Victivallis lenta: one gene and its partner. The protein of the gene in region 1 interacts with the protein of each later gene in a pairwise test. Links are inferred from orthologs where the notes say so. Each region holds a gene or a part of one and is shown on either strand. Other genes may lie near its edges.

Region 1 (3,213 bases):
CGTGAATTTGTAGGCGATCTGTCCGCGCGGATGATGCGCCGTGCTGCCGAGCGAGGCTTCGTAGGCGGTGTCGGCGAGCTTCAGCACCACGCCGTCCTGCGGGTACGGCAGCGCCGCGAGCTCGGCAAGCAGCCCCTCCCACCGGTCCGCGAGTTCCGAAAGCCTGACCCGGAAGGAGACCATGTTGTAATCGACCAGCGTGATTTTCGCCTTCTGTGCGATCATCTCGTCGATCTCCTTGAGCCCCATGATGCCGGCCACCGCGTTGCGGGAATTCTTGTAGGTGCCTCCGCCTTTTTTGTAAATATGGCTGTAAAGATTGCGGAAGTCGTCGTCGCGGATCACGAGTTCGCCGCGCACCGGCCGGTCGAGCGGCCCCCGGTAACCGGCCGTCTCAAGCTCGATGAGCGGCAGCTTGGCCGTGATGTTCTCCCCGAGTTCGCCGTCGCCGCGGGTCGAAAGAATCCGGCCGTCGTAACCGGCGGAAATGCCGTCGTACTTCGGCTCGACCAGCAGCGGTTCATCCGGAGTACGCGCGTATTTGTCCGCCCATTTCAGAACCTCTTCGAGCGAGTACGCCTTGTCGAGCGACAGCATCGGATTTCTGTGGCGCACCTTGCCGCTGCCGGCGACCGCCGGGGCATAGACCCGGGTGAGGAGCTCATTCCCGGGGTCGAGTCCGGCGAGCGCCCGCATGAGTTCGTCGTAGCGCGCATCCGGAATCTCTGGCTCCCCGAGTTCCCAGTAGCGGCGGTTATGATATTCGATCAGTGCAACGAGCTCGGGCAGCGTCAGCTTTCCGGCATCGAAATTCCGCGTATCCATCATGAACGGTTCCTTTTTTTCAAAAAATCATGAGTCCCAATATAACCATGATATTGCAATTTTTCAAGGGTGTTGTATAGTAATAAGATGTATGTGTCAATTCCCAAAGGAGGAAACAGTATGGCGAACGGATTCAATGTTGCGGTCGCGGGTGCGACCGGTGCGGTCGGCGTCGAAATGGTCAAGACGCTCGAAAAGCGGAATTTCCCGGTGAAGAACCTCAAACTTCTGGCTTCCGCCCGTTCCGCCGGCAAGACGATGAAGTTCAAGGGCGAGGACGTGGTCATCGAGGAGATGACGCACGACTCGTTCAAGGGCGTCGACATCGCGCTGTTCAGCGCGGGCGGCGACATCTCCCGCGAGTACCGGCCGTTCGTGGTCGAATCCGGCGCGGTCATGATCGACAACTCGAGCGCGTTCCGCATGGACGACGACGTTCCGCTCGTTGTTCCCGAAGTCAACGCCGAGGATATCAAACTGCACAAGGGCGTGATTGCGAATCCGAACTGCACGACGGCGATCATGCTCGTCGCGGTCGCTCCGCTGCACCGTGCGAAGGGGCTCAGGCGCATCGTCGCGGCGACCTATCAGGCCGCCAGCGGCGCCGGCGCGAAAGGGATGCACGAGCTGATCGTGCAGGCCCGCGAGGTGCTCGACGGCAAGGCGGTCAATCCGGTTGCGTTCGCGCACCAGATCGCGTTCAACCTGATTCCGCACATCGATGCGTTCAAGGAGAACGGCTACACGAAGGAAGAGCTGAAGATGCTGAACGAGTCGCGCAAGATGCTGCACCTGCCGGAACTGCTGGTCTCCTGCACCTGCGTGCGGATTCCGGTGCTGCGCGCGCATTCCGAGGCGCTGAACCTTGAGTTCGAGAACGATATTACGCCGGAAGAGGCGCGCGCGATCATCGAGGCGGCTCCGGGCGTGCAGCTCGTGGACGACCCGGCCGACAAGCGCTATCCGATGCCGCTTGACGCGACCGAGAAGTACGATGTCCTCTGCGGACGCATCCGGCAGGACATCTCGCGCAACGACAAGCGCGGCCTCGACATTTTCGTGTCGGGTGATCAGGTGTTGAAGGGCGCCGCGCTGAACGCGGTCCAGATCGCCGAACTTCTGTAATAAGAAGCAGAGACGGAAACGGCGGAGGGCGCAGAGACGCTTTCCGCCGTTTTTTCGTATTCCGGCAGCGGGAGAATATATGAAAACACCCGTGAAACAGAAGTCTCACGGGTGTTCTGACGCTGCCGTCTGCCGGTCGAAACGTTATTTCTTCTTGGCCGCGGCGTTGATTGCGGCGCGAACCTTCTCTTTGCAACGTTCGATGTAGGCTTTCCGTCTGCGGCGTTTCTGGATCTTGTTAAGCTGCTGTCCCATTTCAACTCCTGAATAATAAAGGGTTTCACTGTATTACGTCCTGCTAAATATAGTGCCTCAAGTGCAAAATTCAAATAAATCTTGCGTTTTTCATTTCATTTTCCCGGAAAATGGTCTATTTTATAGGGTAAACCGAAGTTGTACTGCGATCCTTTCGATGAAGGAGGAAGAAAGATATGAGCAAGTTTCCGGGGATTCTGTTTGCCGTGCTTCTGTTCGCGGCCTCGGTGCTGTACGGAGCGGTGACGCCGGAACAGCTGAAGGCGCAGTCCGCGCCGGTCACGGCGGAGAAGTATCCGAATGCGGACAGTGTGCTTCTGTTCGACTTTCAGAGCTCCGTCTACCAGGCGGACGGGACCGCGGTGGAGACGGACGACTTCTACCAGAAGGTGCTGACCGAAACCGGGCGGCGCGACATGCGCGAGCTGACCTTCCGGTTCAATACGACTTACGAGGCGCTCGAGGTTCCTGTGCTCGAGGTGATCAAGCCGGACGGCAAGGTCGTGAAGATCGACGTCAGGGCCAACGGCCGCGTCGCGGTCGAGCCCTCCCAGATGGGGGCGAACATCTACGATCCGGCCAACAAGCTGCTGGCGGTGACGGTCCCGGAGCTGGAAATCGGCGACATCATCCATGTCGTTTCGAAGGAGACGGTCAGGAAACCGCGGATTCCGGGCGTCTGGAGCAACATCTACGTTCTGCAGGCCGATGTGCCGTTCCTGCATTACGAAGTGAAGATCGACGGTCCCGAGTCGCATCCGCTGCAGGCGATCCGGCTCAAGGACGAGGTGAAGGGAAGCGTTAAATTCGCCGAAACGAAAAAGGACGGGCGCATCCTTTACACCTGGACGGCCGAAAACGTTCCGCAGGTCGTCCCCGAGCCGGACATGCCGCCGCTCTACATGTGCGTGCAGCGGCTGCTGGTCAGCACGGCGAAAGACTGGCCCGAAATCTCGCAGTGGTACTACGGCGTCTGCCGCCCGCGGCTCGACGCGGTCACGCCGGAGA
Region 2 (3,099 bases), on another replicon or contig:
AAGGAGCTGAAGTTTCCGTCCGACTTCAAGACGAACTTCAGCGACCTGCCGTCGGTCGATGTTTATCTCGACACGGCGCTGGCGAACCGGCCGGACCTGAAGGGCTACCGCGAACAGCTCGAAGTCGCCAAATACCAGATGTACCAGACCTGGAGCGCCTATTCGCCGACGGTCAACGCATATTTCAATTTCGGCTACAGCACGAGCCTGAACCGCCGCAGCGGCTGGCAGAGCGAGCCGCCCGCCAAAAGCGGGGAACCCTACAACAATCCGGCCAAGCGGACTTACAGCGAATCGCCGTCGATCGGCTACGGGCTGACCGCCGACTGGACGATCTTCAACGGGCTGATCCGTGAGAACAAGATCCGCGAATACAAGGCGAACCTCGCGGTCGCCGAGTTCTCCGTCGCCGCCAAATGGCTCGAGGTGGTCAGCGAGGTCCGTACCGCGTATGCGAACTATGTGCAGAGCGTCAAGCAGACCCGCATCTTCGAGAAAACCCGCGATCTTTCGGCGCAGCAGCGCGACCTGGTCGACGAAGGGTACAAGGCCGGCAATACCGAGCTGACCCGTCTGAACGAGGCGCAGCGCGACCTGGTCGAGGCTGAAACCAACCTCGCCAGCAGCTACATCAACATCCAGAATGCGAAGGCGCAGCTCGATGCGGCGGTGGCGGCCAATTCCGCCGCTTACTACGGCGACCCCGAGAACACCGCTCCGGGCGAACTGAAGAATACGCCGGTTTCGGCGGATTCGCCGGAGACGCAGCCAGTGCCGGCTCCGGCCGACGAAAGCTTCATCCCCCCGGCCAATCCGGCGGGAACGACGATGGATTCCGGGCTGAAGGCTCCGGCGAGCCAGAGCCAGATTCCTCCGGCGAACCGTTCGACAACGGTGGTGGTCGATGAACCGGCCGCGCCCGCAAAGGCTCCGGCGATTCCGGCCGACCCGACCAAGGCGCCGGAAAAGTAAGGAACCTGCCGGACCGCTTTCTGACCGTCGGAGTACTCCGACGGTTTTTGCGTCTCTTGGCGCGAAAGGGAAAGCAGAAGCTTGTTTTAGTGGTAACATATTGAAATACAGGAGAAAAGATGCTGTTCAGAAATAAGAAGCGGTATGTGGTTCACACACTCGGCGACCCGGTCCTGCGGGAAGTCGCCCGGCCGGTCGGCGTGATTACGCCCGAGCTGCGGCTGCTGGCCGAAAAGATGATCGAGGTTGTGAAGGCGTTCGAAGGAGTCGGCCTTGCCGCGCCGCAGGTCGGCGAATCGGTCCGCATGGTCGTGCTGAATCTGCCGATGGAGTCGATGAGCGATATTCCGAGCGCGGGTGAGAAGCTGCTGCTGCCGGAGATGCCGCTGGTGGTGGTGAATCCGGAGATCATTTCGAGTTCGCCCGAAACGGAGTGCCGCGACGAAGGGTGTCTTTCGCTGCCGGACGTATGGGCGCCGGTGGAGCGTCCGTCCCGGGTCTTTTTCCGGGCGATGACCCTTGACGGCAAGCCGGTGGAGTGCGAGTGCGGCGGCCTGCTCGGGCGCTGCATTCAACATGAGCTCGACCATCTGGACGGAAAGCTGTTCGTCGATCGCGTCGAACCGGTCGAACTCGGCAAGGTCGAGCGCGAGCTTCGCCAGCTGCAGCGTTACGGGGAGAAGCATCATTTCCATCGGATCAAGGTGAAATAAGACGATGAAAGATCAGGTCGGTTTTTTCAACGCGCTCCTGGGCACCTGCCGCGGCACGGAGATCTTTCCCCGTCTCTGCCGGAATTCGTGGGGACGGACGGTTCTGCATTTGTTCCTGCTGTCGGTATTCTGCGCCTTTGCGGTCACGCTGGTGCAGGCGGTGAGGACCGGCCCGGAAATCAACAGATTCGCCACGGGATTTTTCGATGCGTTCGGCAATCTGAAATTCAATGCATACGGCCTGAAGCCGGAAATACAGCCGGACAAGGCGCGGACCTACGCGATTTCGGGCGGAAGGTGGGTCTCATATTTCCCGTCGACTCCGGACGGAGTCGTGATACCGGAGAAGGAGCTGCTTCTCACCACCGTCGGGGTGGTCTGGACGCCGAAACAGCTGATCGTCCTGACGCCGCTGGGCGAGGATTCCTGGCAGTGCAGCGTGTTTCCGATCGGCAGTCTGTTTCCGTCGGGGCGCAATTGTTCGACTGCGGAGCTGAAGAGTTTTCTGGCCGGACTGCGGGACGTTCCCGGCAAAATTCCGTTTATGCCGGAGACGACGGCCGTCTGGACGAAACATTATGTCATGACCAATATCTGTGCCGTAATGGCGGTGATGCTTCTGCTTTTTCACTTTCTGACCGCTTTTATCCTGCCGTTTTTCTACACGGGGATGTTTGCTCTGGTGTTCCGGTTCACCGGTGGCCGCCAGCTGCGGAGCATGACGCTCGGAACATTTTGGAAGATCGGAATTTACGCCGGCTTTCCGGTGATGCTGTTCGCCAGCTGTTTTCCGGCATTCGACCTGCCGTTCCTGAGGTACGGCACGGTATATATGATCGGCCTGGTGATTTATTGGCTGGTGGCTGCCGGCCGGATCGAACGGGCGGGAATGGAATCTGGAGGGAGGAGATTCGATGAGTGATGTGAATGATTTTCTGCGGATGCCGAACTGGTATCCGGTTCTGGCCGGGCACACGTTCCTGACCTCGTTCGTCAAAATGCGCTCCGACGTGATCGCCGCGCTGGCGGCAGGGGAGACTGGGGAGCACGATAAAAGCGCGGCGGTCGCCTCCATTCTGGAAGACCTGCGCCAGCCGCTCGGCGCGATTCCCGGCAACGCGTTTGCGTGCGTCGACTGCTGCGCGCCGACGGACACCGAGCGTTTCGAACTGAAGCGCGGCGCGGTGTTTTCGCCCGAAAGCACCTGGAAATATCTGGCGCTGAGCGGAAAGGTCCGCCAGGCGGCGGCGGAGGGAAAAGCCGAATACATCTGCCTGCGCCCGTTCCGGCGCATGAACCGGACGCGCGAATTCCGCCTCTTCATCCGCGACGGCAAACTGAACGCCATGAGCCAGTACCATCTGATCCGCCACTTCCGGCGGCTCGAAGGGGTCCGCAACTCGTTCTGGGAGCA

Evidence for each region.
Region 2: the proteins of FYJ85_RS18385 (region 1) and def interact in binary tests that used the Escherichia coli proteins (3 or more experiments, as listed by UniProt). The link is inferred for Victivallis lenta from one-to-one orthologs.

Annotation. Positions count from the first base shown.
Region 1 is NZ_VUNS01000027.1:19,179-22,391, forward strand. Bases 53-2,947 are described here. They hold FYJ85_RS18385 (aspartate-semialdehyde dehydrogenase), read left to right. Parts: upstream 53-945; coding sequence 946-1,950; downstream 1,951-2,947. Other genes in these bases: FYJ85_RS18380 (helix-hairpin-helix domain-containing protein), read right to left, coding at 53-828; FYJ85_RS18390 (DUF3857 domain-containing protein), read left to right, coding at 2,382-2,947. Outside these bases: more of FYJ85_RS18380, read right to left, coding at 1-52; more of FYJ85_RS18390, read left to right, coding at 2,948-3,213.
Region 2 is NZ_VUNS01000019.1:30,560-33,658, forward strand. Bases 108-2,888 are described here. They hold def (peptide deformylase), read left to right. Parts: upstream 108-1,091; coding sequence 1,092-1,685; downstream 1,686-2,888. Other genes in these bases: FYJ85_RS15525 (TolC family protein), read left to right, coding at 108-972; FYJ85_RS15535 (hypothetical protein), read left to right, coding at 1,690-2,607; FYJ85_RS15540 (cell division cycle protein 123 family protein), read left to right, coding at 2,600-2,888. Outside these bases: more of FYJ85_RS15525, read left to right, coding at 1-107; more of FYJ85_RS15540, read left to right, coding at 2,889-3,099. UniProt on the Escherichia coli protein: Removes the formyl group from the N-terminal Met of newly synthesized proteins. Requires at least a dipeptide for an efficient rate of reaction. N-terminal L-methionine is a prerequisite for activity but the enzyme has broad specificity at other positions.